One region of the Rothia sp. LK2588 genome, then DNA from elsewhere that is predicted to be linked to it. Evidence: riboswitches for the same ligand, from Rfam matches in the RefSeq annotation. Region 1 holds a riboswitch; each other region holds the start of a gene.
The links. Region 1 has a riboswitch for S-adenosylmethionine ahead of VVR12_RS05365 (hypothetical protein). Riboswitches for the same ligand answer to the same signal wherever they lie in the genome.

Region 1 (7,573 bases):
GCGCAGTCGCTGGACGTGCACGACACCATCGGCCACGACCTGGTGGGCATGGTCGTTGACGACATCGTGGTCACCGGCGCGCGTCCTCTGTTCATGACCGATTACATCGCCACCGGCAAGGTGGTTCCCGAGCGCATCGCCGACATCGTGCGCGGTGTGGCCGAGGGTTGCTCGCTGGCAGGCACCGCCCTCGTCGGCGGCGAGACCGCCGAGCACCCCGGTCTGCTGGCCGAGAACGAGTACGACGTCGCCGGCGCCGCAACCGGCATCGTCGAGGCGGACGAGCTCCTCGGCCCCGACCGTGTGCGCGCGGGCGACGTGTTGATTGGCATGGCCTCCTCCGGCATTCACTCCAACGGTTACTCGCTGGTACGCAAGGTCATCAACGTGGCCGGTTGGGGCCTGGACCGCCAGGTGGACGAGCTGGGCCGCACCCTTGGCGAAGAACTGCTCGAACCGACCCGCATCTACACCGCCGATTGCCTGGATCTCATCGAGGCCTTCCCGGTCAACGGCGAAGACGGCAAGACCGGCGCCGGCATCCGCGGCTTCTCGCACGTGACCGGTGGCGGCTTGGCGGCTAACCTGGCCCGCGTTCTGCCCGTGGGCACCGTGGGCGTGGTGGACCGTTCGACCTGGGAGGTTCCGGCGATCTTCCGCCTGATCGGCGAGCTCGGTTCGGTGCCCCAGGCAGACCTCGAGCGCACGCTGAACCTGGGCGTGGGTATGATCGCCGTGGTGGATCCCTCGGTGGCGGACGCCGCGGTCAAGCGCCTGAACGATCGTGGACTGACCTCGTGGATCCTGGGCACCGTAGCCGAGGACGACGGCACCCATGCCCAGAGCCCCGATTACGTTCAGGGCGCCAAGGGCGTGGACGGCGGCGCGGCGGTGCTGCTCAACCAGTACGCCGGCTAACCCCTCCTCTTCAGATCGGCGAGTTCCCGATTTTTGCACGTTTTCCCTGCGCACAGCCGGGAATTCGCACAAAAATCGGGAACTCGCTGTGTTAAGATAATTTCCACGATCCAGAAGACCAACCTCAAGGCTCACAGCTGGTTGGCTGGCAACCGCGTTTCGCGCACGGTGCCCCTGTGAGAAGATCGGCCACCCGCGCAACCGTGCCGGTGGAAGTTTGCGAATTTCAAGGAGCTCATCATGAGCAATCTTCCGTCCACCCCCGAACCCCAGGTTTTCGGTAGCCTTCTCAGCTGCGGCTGCGATGTGTATTGGCCCGGTTACGAGGTACACCACATTCACGCCCGCCTGGCAGCCAAGAGCGATAGCTGGACGCCGGTGTTTCACATGGAGGCTCGCGGCAACTTCATCACGCTCCAGTTAAGCGGAGAGCGGTTAGAGATGTGGCATCATCACCCGGGGCATGTATCTCAGGCGGTGAAGCACTTCAACTCGCTCCCCCGAGACTCGGAGACCACGGTGGAGTACTGCCCGGAGTTTCGCCTGTTGTCGTTCTCAACGGGGGTGAATCGACGGGTGCTGTACCTGGCTCACGCCGCCGACCAGCGTCCTGCATCATCCAAGTAAGGTAAAACAAAACAGCCCGGGCAGAGATGCCTGGGCTGTTCTGTTGTCAATGGTTCAGACGGCTCCGGTTGCGGTGTGCCGGTTAGTCGTCGCCCCGGTAGTCGTCGGCGTATTTATCGATGTACTCCGAGTAGTCGTCCTCTTGCTCGTAACGAGGAGTAGAGGATGCCTGAGATGAACTCTTACGGGTACTACTAAGCTCGCGTTCGAGCGCGCTGTAGTCTGTCTCGGGGCTGAAGTACTTCATCTCCCGAGCCTGCCTTGTTGCTTTAGCCTTTTGACGGCCGCGCCCCATGGCGTGACCCCCTCTTTATCCGTCGTGTCCCCGAAGCCAGCGTGCTAGAGCACAGTTAGCCCCTGGAATGCTTACAAGTGTTTCGTTTCTTAAGGGTACAGGTTTTTTGTGTATTATGCAGACTCGCATCCCACGTCGTGATAAATCGCGGGAAAAATCACCTCAACTGCGCGAGCGCAACCCTCACACGAGCTGCGCGAGCGCCGCCGCCACCTCGGTACGCCAGAGGTAGGTGGCGCGGGTGTCGGCGCGTCCGGGGCCGCCGTTGATCACGCCGATCGGCTTCCCCGCCTTCTGCGCGTTGAGCGCCAGCTTGAAACCGCTCATCACCGCCACCGACGAACCCACGATCAACAGGGACGCCGCGTCCCGCTCCATCTGCGCCACCGCCGCCTTGCGCTCGGCGGGAACGGACTCACCGAAGTAGACCACGTCGGGTTTGAGCCGGGTCGAACCGCACACCTCGCAGCCGACCATCTGGAAGTCGCGAATGAACGAGTCGTCGAGTTCGACATCGCCGTCGGGGTTGACCTGCAGCTCCTCGGATTCCAACCGCTCCAGGTACCCCGGGTTCACCTCGGCCATGCGCAGGTCCATGTGACCGCGCGCCTCGAGATGACCGCACATCAGGCAGATCACCCGATCGAGGTCGCCGTGGATGGCCACCACGTTTTGAGAGCCGGCGCGCATATGCAGGCCGTCCACGTTCTGGGTCACCAAACCGGCCAGCGCGCCGCACTCTTCGAACTTGGCCAGCAAGTAGTGGGCCGCGTTGGGTTCGGCGCGGCGCATCCGGCGCCAGCCCACGTAGGAGCGCGCCCAGTAGCGCTGGCGGGCGCCGTCGTCGTAGCGGAACTCCTGATAGGTCATGGGCCGGTGTTTCTTCAAAGATCCCTGCGGGCCGCGGTAGTCGGGAATGCCCGAGCCGGTGGAGACCCCGGCCCCGGTCAGCACCAGCACGCCACCGGCGTCCAGCATCTGCCCGATCCCGTCGCGGGCGACTTCCGGGTCGGTGGCCATCGCGGTCTCCTCCACCACGCGCTGGATGGAGCGCAGTGCCGAGCGGTGGGCAATCGCGATGTCTGGTCTGGCTAGGGACTGTTCATCGGAGGCGTAGCTGGAGGCGCGTGAGGAAGATTCGAAGTTCACTCCCCCATTATTGCCCGGGCAGGGTTTCTTGGCCACGGTAAAGTGAGCAATCATGAACAAGATTGCAGTTGCAGGCGCTTCGGGCGCCATGGGTTCCCTTCTCGTCGATCGCTTGAACGCGGCCGGTCACGAGGTCGTGCGGATCTCCCGCACCGACGGAGTTGACTTGCTCACCGGCGAGGGTCTGAGCGAGGCGCTGCAGGGGGTCAGCGCCCTCATCGACGTTTCGCAGGTAGCCACGCTGGATCATGCCAATCCCTCGGTAGAAATCTCGCAGGCCGCTCGCAACGTGGTCACCGCCGCCGAAAAGGCCGGGGTAGAGCGCGTGGTGATGCTGTCGATCAACGGGGTGCAGAAGCAATCGTTGCAAGAATTCCCCTTCTACCAGGCGCGCTACGATCAGGAGAACATTCTGCTCACCTGCGACGTTCCCACCGTAGTGGTCCGTTCGACGCAGTGGCACGAGTTCGCACTGAACCCCGCGGCGGTCGAGCAGACCGAGACCGAGGTGAAGGTGCAAGACTGGGCTGTTCAGCCGGTTCCCATGGCGAAGGTCGCGGATTTCCTAGTGGACGCCGCGCTGGGCAACCAGGGGCAGGGCATCGTCACCGTCACCGGTCCTGAGCAGTTGCGCCTGCCGGAGCTGACCCGCCGCGTCCTGGCGGAGGAGGGGGACGCGCGGCAGGTGGTCGAAGTGCCGGCAGTACTGGACGCGCTGGCCGACGGTAGCCTGCACGCCCCCGACGACGCCGTCGTCCTCTAGATCCGCGAAATACCGAAAAATGCCCGAGATCCCTGCGCAGAACAGGGAACTCGGGCAAAAATCGGGAAGTCGCGGATCTTACTCGGCCGTGACCACCAGGCCGTCGCTGGCGACGTCGGGGTTGACGTCCACCTTCACAGTCTGACCATCGCGGATGGTGCCGGCCAGAATGCCCTTGGCCAGGCGGTCGCCCACCTCGGTCTGCACCAGGCGGCGCAGCGGACGCGCGCCGAAGGCGGGGTCGTAACCGGTCAGTCCCAGCCACTCGGAGGCCGCCTCGGTCACGTCCAGGGTGATGCGGCGGGAGGCCAGGCGGGCCGCCATCGACTCCAGCTGCAGGCCCACAATCCGCGAGAGGTCCTGAACCGTAAGCGGTTCGAACATAATCGTGTCGTCCAGACGGTTGAGGAACTCCGGCTTGAAGGCCTGGTGAACCACGTTCATGACCGACTTGCGCTTCTCCTCGTCATCGAGCTCGCTGTTGACCAAGAACTGCGAACCGAGGTTCGAGGTGAGGATCAGGATCACGTTGCGGAAGTCCACGGTGCGACCCTGGCCGTCGGTGAGTCGTCCGTCGTCGAGCACCTGCAGGAGGATGTCGAAGACGTCGGGGTGAGCCTTCTCGACCTCGTCCAACAACACCACCGAGTAGGGGCGACGCCGCACGGCCTCGGTCAGCTGACCACCCTGGTCATAGCCCACGTATCCGGGAGGGGCGCCGACCAAACGCGAGACGGTGTGCTTCTCCGAGTACTCGCTCATGTCGATGCGCACCAGAGCGTGCTCGTCGTCGAACTGGAACTCAGCCAGGGCCTTGGCCAGCTCGGTCTTGCCCACACCGGTCGGGCCCAGAAAGAGGAACGATCCGATCGGACGGTCGGGGTCGGCGATGCCCGCGCGGGAGCGGCGCACCGCGTCGGAGACGGCCTGCACCGCGCTCTTCTGACCGATCAGGCGCTTGCCCAGTTCGGACTCCATGTTGAGCAGCTTCTCGGTCTCGCCCTGTAGCATCTTGCCGGCGGGGATGCCGGTCCAGGCAGAGATGACCTCGGCGATGTCGTCTGCGGTGACCTCTTCGGAGACCATGGCCTCGCCACCGGCGGATTCCTCCGCCTTCTGGGCGTCGTGCAGTTCGCGTTCCAGAGCAGGGATCTCACCGTAGAGCAACTTGGACGCCTCGGCCAGGTTGCCCTCGCGCTGTGCGACTTCGGCCGCCGAGCGTAATTCGTCGATCTTGTTCTTGATGTCACCCACGCGGTTCAGGCCGGCCTTCTCCGCTTCCCAACGGGCGTTAAGCGAATCCAGCTCTTCCTTCTTGTCGGCCATCTCGGCGCGCAACGCTTCCAAACGTTCGACCGATGCCGGGTCTGACTCGTTGGCCAGCGCCAGCTCTTCCATGGTCAACCGGTCTACGGCGCGGCGGAGCATGTCGATCTCTTCGGGTGCCGAGTCGATCTCCATGCGCAGTCGCGAGGCGGCCTCATCGATCAGGTCGATCGCCTTGTCGGGCAACTGACGCGAGGGGATGTAACGGTTGGACAGGTTGGCTGCAGCCACCAGTGCCGAGTCGGCGATGGCCACCTTGTGATGGGCCTCGTAGCGCTCCTTCAAACCGCGCAGGATGCCGACGGTGTCGTCCACCGAGGGCTCACCGACGTACACCTGCTGGAAACGGCGCTCCAGCGCGGCGTCCTTCTCGATGTTCTCGCGGTATTCGTTGAGCGTGGTCGCGCCGATGAGTCGCAGTTCGCCACGGGCCAGCATGGGCTTGAGCATGTTGCCGGCGTCCATCGAACCCTCGGAGGCGCCCGCACCCACGACGGTGTGGATCTCGTCGATGAAGGTCACGATCTGGCCCTCAGACTTGCGGATTTCCTCGAGAACCGCTTTGAGGCGCTCCTCGAATTCACCGCGGTACTTCGCCCCGGCAACCATCGAGCCCAGGTCCAGCGAGATCAGCGTCTTGCCGCGCAGGGATTCGGGGACGTCCCCGGAGACCATGCGCTGAGCCAGCCCCTCGACCACGGCGGTCTTGCCGACGCCGGGTTCGCCGATGAGCACCGGGTTGTTCTTGGTGCGGCGCGAGAGCACCTGCACCACGCGGCGGATCTCGGAGTCGCGGCCGATGACCGGGTCGAGTTTGCCTTCGCGGGCGATGGCGGTCAGGTCGGTGCCGTACTTCTCCAGCGACTGGAAGGTGCCCTCGGGGTCGGGGGTATCCACGGTGCGGTCTCCTCTCACGGTGGGGATGGTCCGGGCGATGGTCTCGGCGGTAGCTCCGGCGTTCTTCAGTGCCTGGGCGGCGGGGTCTTCACCGGAGGCGATGCCGAAGAGCAGCAGTTCGGTCGAGACGAAGCTGTCACCGAGTTCTTGGGCCTTGGTTTGGGCGGTTTGGATCACGCGCAGGGCGTTGCGGCTGAACTGGGCCTGACTCACGCTGGAACCGGAGTTCTTCACCAGCTTGGCGATCTCGTTGGACGCCGCAGTCGAGACGGCATCGACGTCGACACCGGCGGCTTTGAGTACCGCTACCGCCACCGATTCGCGGCGGTCCAGCAGTGCTTTGAGCAGGTGTACCGGTTCGATGGTGGGGTTGCCTGCGGTTTGCGCGTTCATGTTCGCGCTATTGATGACCTCTTGCGAGGACGTCGTAAATTTAGCGTCCATTCTTTACCTCTCGTTTGAGTTGGGATATTTCAAGTAACTTGAGTGTACCTCGCTCAACTCTGCGGGCGCAATAGGTTTTAAACCTTTTTAGCTCAGGGTGGACGCCGCACCCAAGGTCTGCGGTCACAACGGTTAGGCCCAGCACGGCTCAACGAAGAACGGCTAGTCCAAGAACTCGTACGAACTCTGCGAGCGCTCGAACTCTTCTTCATCGGCCTCGGTGATACCGGCGGCACGGCGCGCCGAGCGGCGCGCCTGCGAGATCGCCACGAGGAGGGTGGCAAACGCGGCCACGAAGGTCAGAATGCCGAAGGTGTTGCCGAAACCGGCCGACAACCCTACGAACTCGTACCCCAGCAACTGCGAGGCCGCCGAGACGGTGCGGCCGTCTATCCGGTCGGGGCAGAGCATTCCGAAAATGAAGGCCAGCAACCAGGTAACCGGGTGCAACACCGCCAGCGCGGTCGAGGTACCGGTGCCGGGTGAGTGGCGGCGGGCGTCCTTGACGCCGTACCAGGCGGAAACAAGCAAAACCACGAGCAGGAGGGGGCCGAAGCTGACGGCGAAAACCGGCACGAGCCAACCGCCGGCCCCAAACAGCGCACGACCGGCGGTGATCCACGCGGCCGCCACGATAGCGCCGGGAACGGCGGCCCAGAGTACGGCGCGATGCCACGGGCCGGAGGGGCGGTGCAAGACGGAGTTTTCTGCGCTCATGCCCCTCATTCTAGTAGGCTAAAACCATGCCTTTTTCTACCTCCTCACCCTTGCCCCAGGCCGTACTTTTTGACCATGACGGCACCCTCGTTGACACCGAACCGATCTGGGAGAAAGCCAAGCAACGCATCTGCGCCGAACACGGCACCACCTGGAGCTCTGAGGACACCAAGGCAGTCTTGGGTTACTCGATCCAGGCCACCCTAGAACGCCTGCAGGAGGTAGGTGTGGATCGCCCGCTGGAGGAGATCGAGCAGCTCCTCATCACCTACATGCACGAGTACTTCGCAGACGCCGAGTACGACTTCTTGCCCGGCATTCGCCCGTTGCTGGACCAACTCAAGCAGGCTGGAATTCCCTGCGCGGTCGTCACCAACGCCACCACCTCGGTGGCCGAGCGCACCGCTGAGAAGGCCCCGGGCGTCTTCGCCACGGTG
Region 2 (7,573 bases), on a different contig from region 1:
TCCCCAGACCGCCAGCAGAAGCACCGCCACCGCCACTAACGAGAAGGCCGCGGCAAGCGCTAACTCAAGGGCCCCCTGCATCCACAGGGGCATGGGAAGCCCCCGCATGGCGGGGCGGGACGCTGGGTTTTTGGTGGTGGTTTTCATCGCCTTTTATCTTGTCACATAGACTGGTGAACATGTCGAACCAGCTCAGCAATTCGTACGTACTGATCACCGGCGCATCGTCGGGTATCGGAGCGGAATTCGCCCGCGCATACGCCAGCGAGGGCTACTCCCTGGTGCTCACCGCTCGCCGCGAGCAGGCCCTGGCCGCCGTGGCCGACGAGGTGCGTTCCCGCTATGGTGTGCAGGCCGAGATTCTGCTGGCCGACCTCGGTCGGCAGGAGGACGTTCAGAAGGTGGTCGAGCGCTTGCGTTCGCAGGACGCACCGGTGGAGGTTCTGATCAATAACGCCGGTTTCGGTTTGGGGTCGTCGTTCCATCAGGCCACCACGCAGAAACACCTGCATCAGGTAGATATCTTGGCGCGCGTACCGTTGCAGCTGATGCACACCGCGATCGAGACGATGCTACCGCGCCGCCGCGGCAAGATTATCAACGTGGCTTCGGTGGCCGCGTTCACCCCCGGGGGTACCTACTCGGCGGTCAAGCGCTTCTTGGTGTCGTTAAGTCAGTCGGCCAACGCGCAATACAGCAAAGACGGCCTGCTCATCACGGCGGTCTGCCCCGGGTTGACCCGGTCGGATTTCCATCAGAACATGGGCCAGAGCGAGCCCAACCTGCCGCGGTTCTTCTGGCTGAGCCCCGAGAAGGTGGTCGCAGACGCGATCGCGGCCAACAACGATGGACGCGCCGTCTGCGTTCCCTCGGCACCCTACAAGGTGCTGGTTGCGCTCTCGCGGATCTTGCCCAGCAAGGTGAGCGCGCGGGCGATTCAGAGCACGCGCGACTACTAGTCGTCGAGGAACGGGTTGGTGGCCGCCACGCCCCAGCTCCGGTAGACCTCCGCTTTGGCGGAGATGATCTCGAGATCGTGGATGATCGCGGTGGCCGAGATGAGCCCCTCGAGGGCTGCGGTGGCCACCGGGGCGGTGGTCTCAGAGCCCACCGCGTGCAGGCCGCGTTCGGCATGGCGACCGGCCCATTGCAGGGAGATCTCCGGGGTGATCTCGAGAACGTGGGCGCCGAAGCGCGCGAGCAACTCCCCCAGCCACCGCTCGGTGGAGGGGTATGGGTAGAGTCCCTTGAGTTCCCCAAGGCTGAGCACCGAAATATAGAGCACCTTATAGGAGCGGCGGCGCAGAAAAGCTATGACCTTGCGATCGGGCTCTGCCTTGCGTATCTCTGCAAGAACGTCTGAATCCAGAAGGAGTCCGGCGCTGGGATTCATGCGGCTTTAAGCACTCCATGCTGTGCTGCGGGAATGCCATCGGGGTTAGGCGTAAGGAGGAAGTTCAGAAACTCCGACCGCTCGTGAGAGATCCGAGAGTAATCGTGAATGCTGATCGCGGAGAAACCTCCACGAACCGGAACTGAGGCATCAGAGATACGACGCTGGATATTTTCGTGGGGGCGAGCCGGTGTAGTCATGGCGACCGTGCGCGTGCGCGCATTCCTTTCGAAGTGCTCTTGTCTGTACCAGCCTGCGTTGGTAACGAAACGCGTTAGCAACGCGAATACAGACCGCTTCGTCATCCGAGCCACCCGTGAACATGGGGTTGGCGTTCAACCAAGTCGGAGCTTGACAGTTGAATCTCTTGAAGCTGATTCCCAGATTAGCGCACGTGTGCCACGTTGAAAAGTGGCGTCTCAAAATTTTTTTAATGTGATCTACGGCAAATCCTTGCCCCCATTTCGGGTGAAATTCTTACATTATGTCACCTTAAGTTCCGCGCCAACATTCCCCGTCTGACATGGGCAGACTGTGTTTCAATTAGAGACATCACTCATGGAGGGGGCCAGATTGTCGCGCATAGGAATACGCAAAATCATCGCTACCTGCGCTGTCACTGCCCTCGGGCTCAGTGTGGCCGCGTGTGGCAACCAGACCACCACGGCAGAGACCGATCAGGCCAACACTTCACCCCACAGCACCGATCTCACCGAGGTTCTACCTAGCCAGCAACAGATCCGTTCCACTGAACCGTTTGCTTATCTCATGGCGGATCCTTCAGTGCAAGATTTCACCGCCGACGGCTGGGCGACGTCCCCGGGTAGAACCGCCGCCACCCTCGAAGCGGAGGCCTCCCCCGACCCCACCCTGGCCGAGCAGGTCAATCAGCAGTGTGGTGCCTACGAGGAGGTGGCGCTGGGCCTCATTTCCACGCCGAACGCGCCCTTCACCTTCGAAGACGGCAAGCGCCGCCGCATCAACCTCGGTCAGGCCGGCATCAACCAGATCACCGGGTACAACAGCGTGGTACGCACGGACAGCGCCCAGGCGGCCGAGGATCTGCTCGAGAAGTTTTCCAACAACACGACCGAGTGTGCCAACGCGCTCAACAGCTACTACCCCACCAAACAGGGTCGCTTCGATCTACGCCCGACCACGGTCGACCATAAGTCTGGCGTGGTCACCCTGCGCGGCATGTATAACGGCGATCTCATCTTGGTCAGCCTCGCCCAGCACGGGCAATACCTGGTCAGCACCTGGTTCCGCGCGCTCGACCCCCAGGGCGTGAGCCTCATGGACGAAGCCGGGCACGTCATCGAATCCCTCACCTTGGACAACTTACAGCGACTGAACTAACCCGTTACCCCGCCCGCCGTAGCGCCTCTCGGGTACGCTGGTTAAGTTAACGTTTCGTCTACGGAAGAGGACGTCCGTGGCTAGTTCGTCGGCATTTCCAGACATCCCCGTGACCGCCGCCGAGATTATTCGGCAGGTGGGCCACGCCGCCTATTCGCGCGGCCAGAAATACATGCGTGCTGGCAACGTGGCTCGCTACACCTTCGACCCCGATACCCGCACGTTGACCGGCGAGGTCAACGGTTCCGCGGTGGCTCCTTACTCGGTCACCGTTCGTTTTCCTGCGCAGAAGACCGCGGGTTCGCTGGTTTTCTCTGCCCAGTGCACCTGCCCCGTGCGCACCGACTGTAAGCACGCGGTGGCGCTCATGCTCACCGCGATCGATCGGGCCACGAAGGTCCGCAAGGCGCTCACCGCCTCCTCAGATACGTGGCGGTCTTCGGTCGCCGACCCCACTCCCCGCATGGGCGAGTCCATGCGCGAGAAGACCGGCGGGTTAGATGCCCTCCCCGAGGACCTGCAGAACAAGCTGGCCGACTTCGGCGTCTATGCCGCCTCGAAACTGGCAGACAACACCTCCGGCACCGACACAGAGACTCAACCAGGCGCCCGCCTGCCCGAGTGGCGCAGGCGGCTCTCACACGTGCTCGCGGCGCGCCCAGAATTCGGTGACGACTCCGCCCAACGGGTCTCCGGCGCGCTCGATCTGCGGTTGCATGTGGGCAGCAAGTACGCCATCGGCCAGTCCTCCGCCGGTTTGCCGCAGGTGCAGGTGCAGGCCCGGCCGATGATGCTGGGTGCGCGCGGAACCTGGATCAAAGGCGGGTTGAGCTGGGAAGACTTTCAACGCGACCTCATCCGTGGCCACCTGAAACACAGCGTCTACCCCGAACACGAACGCTGGTTCGCCGAGTTCTATTCGGTGGTGCGGCCGTGGCAGTCGGCCTACACCTCGCACCGCGATTGGGTCTCGCTGAGCGCGGTGAACTCCTCGTTGCTTTGGCAGGTTTTGGCGCGGGCGCAGGAGATCGACCTGCCCTTCCTCATCGACGGCCAACAGGTCACCGCCGCGATGGCCCCGGCCACCGGCGTGCAGGTGCGGGTGGAAGAGATCGCCGAGCGCGGCCTCACCGACGCCGACCGCCTGGCACTCACCCCGATTCTCAGCTGGGATGACTTCAGCATCGAGACGGCGAACTGCCACAAGCTGGGTGACCCGCGCTCCGGATTTCTGGCGTTGGGCGGGCGCGCGCAAGCCGAGTACGTGGGTGCGGCACAGACCGCAAAATGGTCGGCCACCCGCGCCGCGGCCCTGGGTGATGACCGCGCCGAAGACGCTACCGGGCGGGGCGGGGCGCGTCCGGACTGGTTGCCGTCCGATTGCGACCTGCTCTTTGTGCCCCTGGCCGACCCGCTGGACCCGATGGCCGAATCGCTGGCGAGCACCGGCTCGATCGAGGTGCCCGCCGCCGACCGTGAACCCTTCCTGCGCGAGTTCTACCCGCGGTTGGCGCGAACGCTCACGCTCCACACCGACGAGGCCGGGCCCACGCTGCCGCAGGTGGCCACCCCCGAGCTGGTGTTGAGCGTTCAGTTCGACGAGAACGAACCGCATTCGGCGGCCACTAGCTGGCACTGGGAGTACCCGACCGACCCGCTGAACCCCGACGGCGAGCGCGCCTCGTTGCCCGCGCTGGGATACCCCGGCGAAGACCACGCCGAGACCCGCGATACCAAGTTCGAGTATCGCGTGCTCAAGCAGGTCAAGGCGGTGCGCCCGGTGGTGCCCTTTACCCGTCACCGCACCGAGGGCTGGGCCACGCGGACGCTGGTGGAAGACACCCTGCCCCGCTACGAAGCCATCGACGGGGTGCGGGTCGATACGCACGGCCCGGTGCCCGAGTTCAAAGAATTGGAAGAGGCCCCCGAGATCACGGTGTCGGTGGAGTCCACCGGGGACCGCGACTGGTTTGGGCTGGGGATCGCGATCAAGGCCGGCGAATGGTATGTGCCGTTCGCAAAAATTTTCGAGGCCCTCAACGCCGGTAAGTCACACCTGTTGCTGGGCGACGGAAGCTACTTCGCGCTAGACCGTCCGGAGTTTATGAAGCTGCAGGAGTTGCTCCGGGAGGCCACCGGTCTGCAAGACAAGAAGACTCCCCTGCAGATCTCCCGCCACCAGGCCGGCATGTGGGAGGAGCTGGAGGAGCTCGCGGCCTCCGTGGAGACCGTGGACGCCTGGGAGCAGCAGGTCACCGCGCTGTTGAACATCGAGAACACGGCGGTGGCCGAGGTCCCGGAGGAGCTTCACGCCGAGTTACGCCCCTATCAGCTCGAGGGTTTTCAGTGGCTGAGCTTTCTCTATGACCACAGCCTCGGCGGGGTGCTGGCCGACGACATGGGTCTGGGCAAGACCGTGCAGACCATCGCGATGTTCGCCTATGCCCGGGCACGGTGGGTCGAAAACGCTAAACCCGGTGAGACCTTCCCGCCGTTCTTAGTGGTGGCCCCGACGTCCGTGGTGCCCAACTGGGAGCGGGAGCTAACGAAGTTCGCGCCCTCGCTGAAGGTCGAGGCGCGCTACGCCTCGGAGGCGAAGTCGGCGCGTTCGCTGGCGGACGCCGCCCCCGAGGCTGACGTGCTACTCACCTCGTACGCGCTGTTTCGGCGCGAAGAAGAGGCCTACGCGGCCCTCGGCGCCGAGCGGGCCTTCTCGGGTCTGATCTTGGACGAGGCCCAGTTCGTGAAGAACGCCAAGACCAAGGCACACCGGGCCGCCCGCGATCTGCCCGCCCGGTTCAAGGTGGCGGTTACGGGTACCCCCATGGAGAACAACCTTATGGAGCTCTGGTCGATGTTTTCGATTGTGGCACCAGGGTTGTTCCCCAGCGCGCGGCAGTTCAAGGACCTGTATGCCAACCCCATCGAGTCGGGTGAAGACAAACAGGCCCTGCCGCGCCTGCGCCGCCGCATTCGTCCGCTGATGAAGCGGCGCACGAAGGATCTCGTGGCCGCCGACCTGCCTGAGAAGAACGACGTGCGGGTGGACGTGCCGCTCTCGGCCGGGCACCGCCGCGCCTACGACACCGCGCTGCAGCGCGAGCGCAAGAAGGTATTGGGCCTGCTGGAAGACATGGATAAAAACCGCTTTACCGTGTTCCAGTCCCTGACGACCCTGCGGCGGATGGCCCTGGACGCCTCGCTGATCGACGAGGAACGCTACGGCAGCCTGGAGTCGGCGAAGTTGGATTACTTGCAAGAGAACCTGCCGGAGATTATCGCCGACGGGCACCGCTCGCTGATTTTCTCGCAGTTCACCTCGTACCTGAAGAAGATCGCCGCCCGCCTGGAGACCCTGGGTATCCCCTACCTCTACCTGGACGGCTCCACCCGCGACCGTCCCTCGGTGCTGGCGGCCTTTGAGGAGGGTACCGCCCCGGTGTTTCTGATCTCGCTCAAGGCCGGCGGATTCGGGTTGAACCTCACCTCGGCGGATTACTGCTTCATCATGGACCCGTGGTGGAACCCGGCGGCCGAGCAGCAGGCGGTGGATCGCGTGCACCGCATCGGCCAGCGCAGGAACGTGATGGTCTACCGGCTGGTCTCGGCGGGCACGATCGAGGAGAAGGTCATGGACTTGAAGGAGTCGAAGGCCCAGCTCTTCGACGCGGTGGTGGACGAGGGGCAGTTCTTCTCGTCGCAGCTCACCGCGGAGCAGGTACGGGACTTGCTGACGGAGGCCGAGTAGGATGCCGCCGACCCGCTTGACCGGACGTTGCCGGTTCGCTGGCCCGGCCGCTCGGGAGTGCCCCCTCGCGCTGAGGATTCGGCCGTGGACGGCCTCAGCCTCGGCGCTTCGGACGGAGCCCTCGCTCACCGGGCCAGCGGGTCGGTAATGTCCGGGTCCGGGATAGAACCGGCGTCCGGAGCCTTAGTGCTTCTTGCCGATCGGCAGGAAGTGCATCACCAGGGCGATAATCGAGCCGACGATCAGGCCGAAGACCAGCGAGAGGCCGGTGTTGGTGAACCAGGCCAGCACGGAGCCGATGCCGCCGTGGATCGCTTCGTGGACCGCGTGTTCGATGTGGTGCACGAACTCGTAGGGGGTATGGAAGCCCAGCTTGTGCATGCCGTCGAGCAAGATGTGACCGCCCACCCAGAGCATGGCCAGCATGCCCACGAAGGAGATCACAGCCATCACCTTGGGCATGGCCTTCACCAGACCGCGTCCGAAGGCCTGGGTGGCCGAGCCCTTTCCCTTGCGGGTCAGGAAGAGGCCGAAGTCGTCCATCTTCACCAGCAGCGCCACCGCGCCGTACACACCGAGGGTGATCGCGATACCGACCACAATCAGGATCAGAGCGCGGTTGAGCAGCGGTTCGGAGGCCACCTCGTTCAGCGCGATCACCATGATCTCGGCGGACAGGATGAAGTCGGTGCGGATTGCAGACTTCACAACCTTCTTTTCGGCGTCTTCACCCTGCGCCGCGGCGGGTTCCTCGTGTGCAGACTCCTCGTGCGGCTTGATCATCTCGATCACCTTTTCGGCGCCCTCGAAGCAGAGGTAGGCACCACCGAGCATCAGCAACGGGGTCAGCAACCAGGGGATGAACTGGCTGAGCAGAAGCGCGAAGACCAGGATGATGGCCTTGTTGACCAGCGAGCCCATAGCGATCTTACGGATCATGGGGAACTCACGCTTGGGGTCTACGCCTTCCACGTATTGGGGGGTCACCGCGGCGTCGTCCACCACCACGCCGGCGGCTTTTGCGGACGCGCGTCCTGCGGCGGCGCCCACATCGTCAAGGCTTGCGGAGGCAA
Region 3 (7,573 bases), on a different contig from region 1:
GCTAGTATGTTTCGGCTTGTGAACTGTGTGCAGTTTTATGACGGTCGGTTACCTGCACCGCGGCACGCCCGCCCGCTCCAAGATCGTGCGGAGTATCTCCGGATACCCCTGGACGTCCCGCCAGCGCACGCGGATCACCCGCCACCCGGCCGCCTCTAAATCCCGTTGCCGGCGGTGTTCGGCGTGACGCCTCCCTATCGGTTCCCCGCGAGAGCCGGAGTAAGTTTGCTCGCCATCCACCTCGAGGATGACCCGGGCACCCTCCCAGAGAAAGTCGGGGCGGTACCGGTGGCCGTTGCACCAGACGTCCTTCTGTTCGGCGGGCGGCGCCAAGCCGAGTTCGTGCATCGTCCATCGCGCCAGCGTTGCGGCGGGTGACTCCGCGAAGGGGCTCATGACCTCGGCCACCGCGCGGCAGGTGCGGCAGCCGCGGCCGGTGACGCGCTCCAGGGCGTCGCGGAGCTCCTGCACCGTGCAGAACCCCTGCGACAGCATGAAGTCAGCGATGCAGAGGGCCTCGGTCACAGGCAGAATGCGCGCACAGTCGATCACGGTTTGGATCGGATCGGTAATCCGCAGGCCGTGGTACGAGGTGGCGCGCGCACAGATCGCTCGTCGCCCGCTGTGGAGGACGATGCGAGCGCGCGAATGGCTGTAACACCCGGGAACGCTCAGGTGCACGTGCCGGGGCCGCGTGAGCAGGGGCGCTCCGTGCCAGAGCGCGGCCGATTCGTGGCTGAGCACCGCGCCCCGCACCGACTTCACCGCGGCCACGTGGTGCGCCCAACAGCGTTCTTCGCGGTTCCACCCCGACCAGTCTTCGGTATCGGCAAATACCCCGGGGCGCACCTTCGTCAGCAACCCGATCTGATGGCGCCTGGTGATTGTAGAGGGGGCGAGGCCTGCCTGTTCTAGTTCCCGGCGGGTGCGGACCTTCTGGACGATGGCTGAGTTCATGAAAATCAGTGTGCGGGTGACGCTTCGGCGGGAAAAGCTTGTGGACACATGATGGGCATAAATGACGGTGATACGAGTGCTCACCCCACGGCACCGAAGAAGTCACGGCATTAATGCATCGTCACACTCAGCAAAGAAAGTTCATCTGCGTCACAATCTTGGGTCCGCAATCAGCCCGCGACTACTTTAAATAACTGACTAAACCATCCAGAGCGACCGAGAGACCTGGCTCTACGACGTCGCAGCAACCTTGCTTTATGCAGCTAAAGCAGTGGTGCTAACGCCAGTGACGATGGAGTGATTACATGAGTGCACCCCCGCTTACCCATACCCTGCGGACCCAGGCCTGCAGCATTAGCTTCGACCAGGTAAGTAAGTCTTTTCCGTCTCGTCACGGTCAGTCCACCATCCTCGAGAACGTGACGTTTACCGTTGAGCCCGGTGAGATCGTGTCGATCATCGGTTCCTCCGGTTGCGGCAAGTCCACTTTGCTTCGCGCGGCTGCCGGCCTGGGACGCGCCACGGCAGGTTCCGTGCGCATTGACGGTGATATCGTGACCGGTTTGGATGACCGAGTCGCCATTGGTTTTCAGGAACCTCGCCTGTTGCCCTGGCGCACCGTGGAGAAAAACGTCGCGCTCGGCCTACCCCGTGGCACCGCTCAGGTTGAGGGGCAGGAGACCATCGGGAAACTGCTCGAACTGGTGGGTCTCGCTGCGTACAAAGATCACCGCCCGCGCGAGATCTCTGGTGGTATGGCACAGCGTGCCTCGCTGGCCCGCGCTCTAGCCCGCGCTCCCGGCGTCCTTCTTCTGGACGAACCCTTTGGCGCATTGGACGCACTGACCCGAATCAATATGCAAGACCTCTTGTTGGATGTCCATTATCAAGACCCCACCACAATCTTGCTGGTCACTCACGATGTAGACGAGGCCCTCTATCTCTCCGACCGCATCATCGTGCTGGGCAAGGCCGACGAAAATACTCCCGCAGCCATCACTGAAGTGGTCGAGGTTCCTGGAGGTCGCCCCCGCGAACGTTCCGACACTCGCCTTACCCAACTTCGTCATCAGTTGCTGGCAGAACTCGGTGTCGACACTCACTAACACACAGCCTTTGAAGGATTTTTATGATGTCTCTGAATACTCGTTTTGCCGCTTCCCTTGCTAGCGTCTCTGCTCTTTCTTTGCTTTTGACCGGTTGCGTTACCGGTGAAGGAACCGGCAACGGATCCGTAGCACCTGCTTCCCAGGCCGATTCAACGGTCACCATTGACTACGCAACGTACAACCCCCTCTCGTTGATTATCAAGGAGAAGGGTTGGTTGGAGGCCGCGTTGAAGGACGAGGGTAAAGAAGTCGAATGGGTTAACTCGGCCGGTTCCAACAAAGCCAATGAGGCTCTACGCTCGGGCAACTTAGACGTGGGATCCACTGCCGGTTCTGCGGCTCTGTTGGCCCGCTCCAATGGTTCCCCCATCAAGGTGATCGACTTGTACTCGCAACCGGAGTGGTCGGCTATCGTCACTACCGGTGATTCAACTATTACTTCGTTGAAGGACCTCGAGGGTAAGTCGGTGGCTGTCACCAAAGGCACTGACCCCTATTTCTTGTTGTTGCAGGCTTTCCAGGCCGAGGGCGTTGATAAGAACTCGGTGACAATCCAGAACCTGCAGCACGCGGATGGTCGTAGCGCTCTTGATAACGGTCAGGTGGACGCGTGGAGTGGCCTGGACCCGATCATGGCAGCCGCCGAAGTGGAGTCTGGTGACAAGCTGATCTACCGCAACCTAGACTTCAATACTTACGGTTTCTTGAACGCAACCGAGTCGTTCATCGAGTCCGACCCAGAGTCCGCCCAAACCGTGGTTGACGTCTACGAATATGCTCGCCAGTGGGCTCACGATCATCGCGAAGAAGCTATCTCAATCTTTAAGGACAAGGCCGGTATCAATCGTGAGACCGCCGAGGTGGTCTGGGAACGGTCCAACCTCGATATCGATCCGGTTCCCGGTGAAAAGCAGGTCAAAGTACTTGAGGGTGTTGGCCCGATCCTGGTGGAGTCCGGTGACGTCCCCGCCCAGACAGACATCGATAAGGCCCTGGATTCTATTGTCGAACCTAAATTCGCCGAACAGGCTGACCCAGCACGCGCCGCTGAGGAGGTCAGCAAGTAATGTCAGTTTCTACTTCTGCGACTCCCACCCAAGAAACTTATAACTACGGAGGGAACACTCCAGCCGCGGATTCCCCACCGAGCCAAGGTGTGTGTCCTGCCCCGGATCAGCGACCGTCGCGTGAGAACCGCCCCGGGCGGGGTTTCCGGGGCATCGGCCTGCTAGGTGCTATTTTGCCCATCGCGTTGCTCCTGCTCTGGCAGTACCTGAGCTCGACCGGCGTCTTCACCTCGGTTCAGTTGCCGGCGCCGTCCAAGGTGGTCGCAGCCGGAGCCGATCTGTGGGGACGCGGCGAGCTGGGATTGCACGTTGCTATCTCAACGCAGCGTGTGGTGCTTGGCTTTCTGATCGGCGCGGTGCTCGGTCTGGTACTAGGTGCCCTAACTGGCCTGTCTCCCAGGGCTAAGATCCTCATCGGGCCTACTATCGGCGCGATTCGAGCCGTCCCATCTCTGGCGTGGGTCCCTCTACTGCTTCTATGGATCGGTATCGGTGAAGACTCGAAGGTGACGCTGGTGGCGATCGGTGCTTTCTTCCCGGTCTACACCACCGTTTCTGCCGCTCTAACTCACGTCGACCCCAAGTTAGTTGAAGCCGCCCGTTCCTTCGGAATCCGCGGGGTGAACCTCTTCCGCACAGTCCAGCTCCCGGCTGTTCTGCCTGTCGTGGTGTCCGGTCTGCGCTTGGCACTGGCCCAGGCGTGGTTGTTCCTGGTCGCGGCTGAATTATTGGGCGCGTCCATGGGTCTGGGCTTCTTGCTGACCGACTCGCAGAACAACGGACGCACCGACCGACTTTTGCTGGCGATCGTCCTGCTGGCCATTCTGGGTAAAATCACCGACGCTCTCGTCGGCCTCTTTGAGGACTGGGTCAAGCATCGTTTCCCCAGCAACTAATTAACCACCAAACTAGACACCCCTACGTCAGCAACCGATGGGAGACCCCGTGGCGCGTCCTGCGAACTTCACCTCTTCCGACCCGTTCAACCCGACCCCGAACCCGGCACTGGAATCCGATCAGGCGCGCGTGAGGTTCTGGGCGGAGCAGGCCAAGGCGCGCATCACCTGGGGCGAGCTGTGGGAGGAAGAAAACACCCACCGCTTCGTCAAGCCGCGGCGCACCGGCGTGGATAATAACGGCGCGCCGCAGTACAGCGTCCCCGAGATCACCTGGTTCGTCGGCGGCACGCTCAATGTCGCCTATAACTGCGTGGACCGCCACGTGGAGAACGGCAACGGCGATAAGGTCGCGCTCTACTTCGAGGGTGAGCCCGGGGATCGCGAGCAGCTCACCTACGCCGAGTTGCAGCGCCGCGTGGCCCGGGCCGCGCACGGCCTGGAGAAGCTGGGCGTGCAGAAGGGTGACCGCGTGGTGATCTACCTGCCGGTCATCCCCGAGACCGTCATCTTCACTTTGGCCTGCGCCCGCATCGGCGCGATTCACTCGCTGGTCTTCGGCGGTTTCTCGGCCGAGGCGCTGAAATTCCGTGTTGAAGACACCGGCGCGAAGGTACTCATCACCACCGACGGCCAGAACCGGCGCGGCATGGTCGTGCCCGTGAAGGTCAATGCTGACGACGCCTGCTCCGGGGAGAACAACATCGAACACGTGATCGTGGTCGACCGTACCACCGGCAACGACGCCGCCCGCGCCCAGGTCCCGTGGACCTCCGGCCGAGACGTCTGGTACCACGAACTGATCGCCGACGTCCCCGACACCCACGAAGCTCCCCTGCACGACGCCGAAGACCCGCTCTTCATCATCTACACCTCGGGTACCACGGGGAAGCCAAAAGGCCTGGTGCACACCATGGGCGGGTACCTGGTGCAGACGGCGTACACCCACGCGCTGCTCTTCGACCTGTTACCCGACGTGTGCGACGAAACCGGTGTGCGGCGCCCTGACGAGTTGAGCACCGTTAACGACCCCGCGAAGGTTGCCTCGACCGTGCACTGGTGCACCGCCGACCTCGCCTGGGTCACCGCGCACACCTACGAGATTTACGGCCCGCTGGTCAACGGCGTGAGCGAGGTGATTTTTGAGGGCACCCCGAACACCCCCACCTTTGAGCGCCATTTCGAGGTGATTGAGCGCTACGGCGTGACCAACTACTACACCGCGCCCACGCTGATCCGGTCGCTGATGGGTGCCTTCCCGAACGGCCCCGAACCGGGCAAGTTCGACTTCTCGTCGGTGCGCCTGCTGGGTTCGGTGGGCGAGTCGATCAACCCCGAGGCGTGGCGCTGGTTGCGGACGCACGTGGGCGGCGGCACGGCCAGTTTCGTCGATACCTGGTGGCAGTCGGAGACCGGTTCGACGGTCTGCTCGCCGCGGCCACACGACCCGCAGTTCGCGGCACCCGGCACGTTCCCCGAGGGCGCACCGCACACCGCCGTCAAGCCCGGTTGCGCGACGCGGTCGGTGCCCGGCGTCTCGACCCGCGTGGTGAACGAGCACGGTGAGACGGTCGCACCCGGTGAGCAGGGCCTCATCGTGGTGGATAAGATCGGCCCCTCGATGGCGCGCACCGTGTGGGGCAACCCGCGGCGCTACCTGGATTCCTATTGGCGGCACTTTGGCGAGCGCGGCTGGTTCCTGGCCGGCGACGGTGCGAAGGTCGACGAGGAGGGTGACGTGTTCATCCTGGGCCGCGTGGACGACGTCATTAATATTTCGGGCCACCGACTCTCGACGATTGAGATCGAGTCAGCGCTGGTCTCTCATGCAGCCGTCCAGGAGGCGGGCGTCTGCCCAGTTGAGGACGAACTGACCGGTCACCAGGCGGTGGCTTTCGTGACCCTCTCGGACGCCGGCCGCGAGCTCACCACCGAGCAGCTGCACGCCGCGCTGTGCGATCACGTGCGGGCGGAGATCGGCCCGATCGCCAAGCCCAAGGACGTGGTCGCGGTGGCGGACATCCCGAAGACCCGTTCGGGCAAGATCACCCGCCGGTTGTTGAGCCAGCTCTACCAGGGCAAGCCGCTGGGCGACCGCTCCTCGTTGCAGAACGAGGAGGCGCTGGCTGCGATCGAGCGGGTGCTGGCGGATCGGGTGACGGCATGAAAATAGCCCGCGAAGCTCGCATGTGGCTAGAACCGATTGCGAAACTTCTACGGGCTATTGCTGAACTCTGGTGGTTTTACTTCCAGATCGTCCGGCGGATCCGCTCGGAGAGCGAGTAAGAGGCGCGGCGCTTGGCGTAACCGAAGGGGTTACGCACGGCGGCGCTGATGTGGAGCGCCTTCTGCACGGGACGCGGCAGGTAGTGGCGTCGCGCGGAGTACTTAGCGCTCTGCCACGGGTTCAGTGCGCGGTAGAGCTTCGGAGGCAAAAAGGTACGTGTAAAAAATCCCATGGCTATAATTATACGTATACTTAGCATCTAAGGGAAGTTCCCCCGCGCAAAACCCCCTTTGCGCGCCTCTGGAATATGAAAAATCCTTAATAAACACCCATTACACTCAGACTCAACACTCATCCCTTCGAGAGGTAGCCATGTCAGATCCATTTCCCACTACCGCGCAACCGCCCACCGTCGCCCTCGTCCTCGCCGGCGGCAAAGGGTCTCGCCTCGCGCCGCTGACCGACGCGCGCTCCAAGCCCTCGGTCTCTTTCGGCGGCAGTTACCACATCATCGACGTGGTGCTCTCAAACCTGGCGCACTCGCAGCTACGCGACGTCTGGATCGTGGAGCAGTACCGCCCCTTCACGCTTAACCAGCACCTCGCCAGCGGGCGTCCGTGGGACCTCGACGGCACCCGCCACGGCCTGCGCATTCTGCCGCCCGCCGAAGGACGCGTGGAGGAGGGTTTCGCCTCCGGCAACGGCCATGCGCTCTATCAGCAGATCCCGATCCTCGAAGCCTTCGGCGCCCAGAACGTGGTGGTACTCTCCGCTGACCACCTCTACCAGCTGGACCTGCGTCCGGTCATCGACCAGCACAACCGGCTCGGTTCCGATCTGACCGTGGTCACCACAGAGATCAGCGAAGACCCATCGCGCTACGGCATGGTGCAGGTCGACGACGACCAACGGGTGACCGCCTACGACTACAAGCCCGAAACCCCGAAGGGCAAACTCGTGGCCACCGAAGTTTTCGTCTTCAACGTCGCCGCGCTACGCCGCGCCGCCGACGAGATGATCGAGGAGTTCAAGAACCACGAAGACGAGGACGACGCGCTCGGCAACTCGCTGGGCGACTACGGCGAGACCATCGTCCCGCACCTGGTTAATACCGGAACTGTTCACGAATACCGCCACCGCGACTACTGGCGAGACATCGGAACCCTCGACTCTTTCTACCAGGCTCACATGGAGCTCATCGAGGGCAAGGGACTTGACCTAGACCGCCCCGGCTGGCCGGTCATCGCGCATCACGAGACCTACTCCCCCGCCCGCTTCGGCGCAGACGCGCAGGTCAGCGAGTCGATCATCTCGTAC

Region 2: linked by a shared signal. The riboswitch ahead of VVR12_RS10005 (plasmid stabilization protein) and the one ahead of VVR12_RS05365 (hypothetical protein) in region 1 are both predicted to bind S-adenosylmethionine.
Region 3: linked by a shared signal. The riboswitch ahead of VVR12_RS08170 (ABC transporter ATP-binding protein) and the one ahead of VVR12_RS05365 (hypothetical protein) in region 1 are both predicted to bind S-adenosylmethionine.

Annotation. Positions count from the first base shown of each region.
Region 1 is NZ_JAYWLS010000002.1:222,928-230,500, forward strand. It holds gene purM (phosphoribosylformylglycinamidine cyclo-ligase) at 1-918, shown strand, start outside; SAM riboswitch class IV at 1,026-1,142, shown strand; gene VVR12_RS05365 (hypothetical protein) at 1,159-1,545, shown strand; gene VVR12_RS05370 (DUF3073 domain-containing protein) at 1,628-1,840, opposite strand; gene VVR12_RS05375 (Sir2 family NAD-dependent protein deacetylase) at 2,024-3,079, opposite strand; gene VVR12_RS05380 (SDR family oxidoreductase) at 3,042-3,752, shown strand; gene clpB (ATP-dependent chaperone ClpB) at 3,831-6,419, opposite strand; gene VVR12_RS05390 (hypothetical protein) at 6,582-7,136, opposite strand; gene VVR12_RS05395 (HAD family hydrolase) at 7,163-7,573, shown strand, end outside.
Region 2 is NZ_JAYWLS010000004.1:301,808-309,380, forward strand. It holds gene VVR12_RS09995 (DUF6350 family protein) at 1-147, opposite strand, end outside; gene VVR12_RS10000 (SDR family NAD(P)-dependent oxidoreductase) at 180-959, shown strand; gene VVR12_RS10005 (plasmid stabilization protein) at 956-1,393, opposite strand; SAM riboswitch class IV at 1,624-1,766, opposite strand; gene VVR12_RS10010 (hypothetical protein) at 1,967-2,752, shown strand; gene VVR12_RS10015 (SNF2-related protein) at 2,829-6,500, shown strand; gene VVR12_RS10020 (DUF808 domain-containing protein) at 6,684-7,573, opposite strand, start outside.
Region 3 is NZ_JAYWLS010000003.1:237,650-245,222, reverse strand. It holds gene VVR12_RS08175 (DUF559 domain-containing protein) at 49-957, opposite strand; SAM riboswitch class I at 1,158-1,256, shown strand; gene VVR12_RS08170 (ABC transporter ATP-binding protein) at 1,263-2,063, shown strand; gene VVR12_RS08165 (aliphatic sulfonate ABC transporter substrate-binding protein) at 2,090-3,133, shown strand; gene VVR12_RS08160 (ABC transporter permease) at 3,133-4,029, shown strand; gene VVR12_RS08155 (AMP-binding protein) at 4,079-6,196, shown strand; gene VVR12_RS08150 (hypothetical protein) at 6,273-6,488, opposite strand; gene VVR12_RS08145 (glucose-1-phosphate adenylyltransferase family protein) at 6,629-7,573, shown strand, end outside.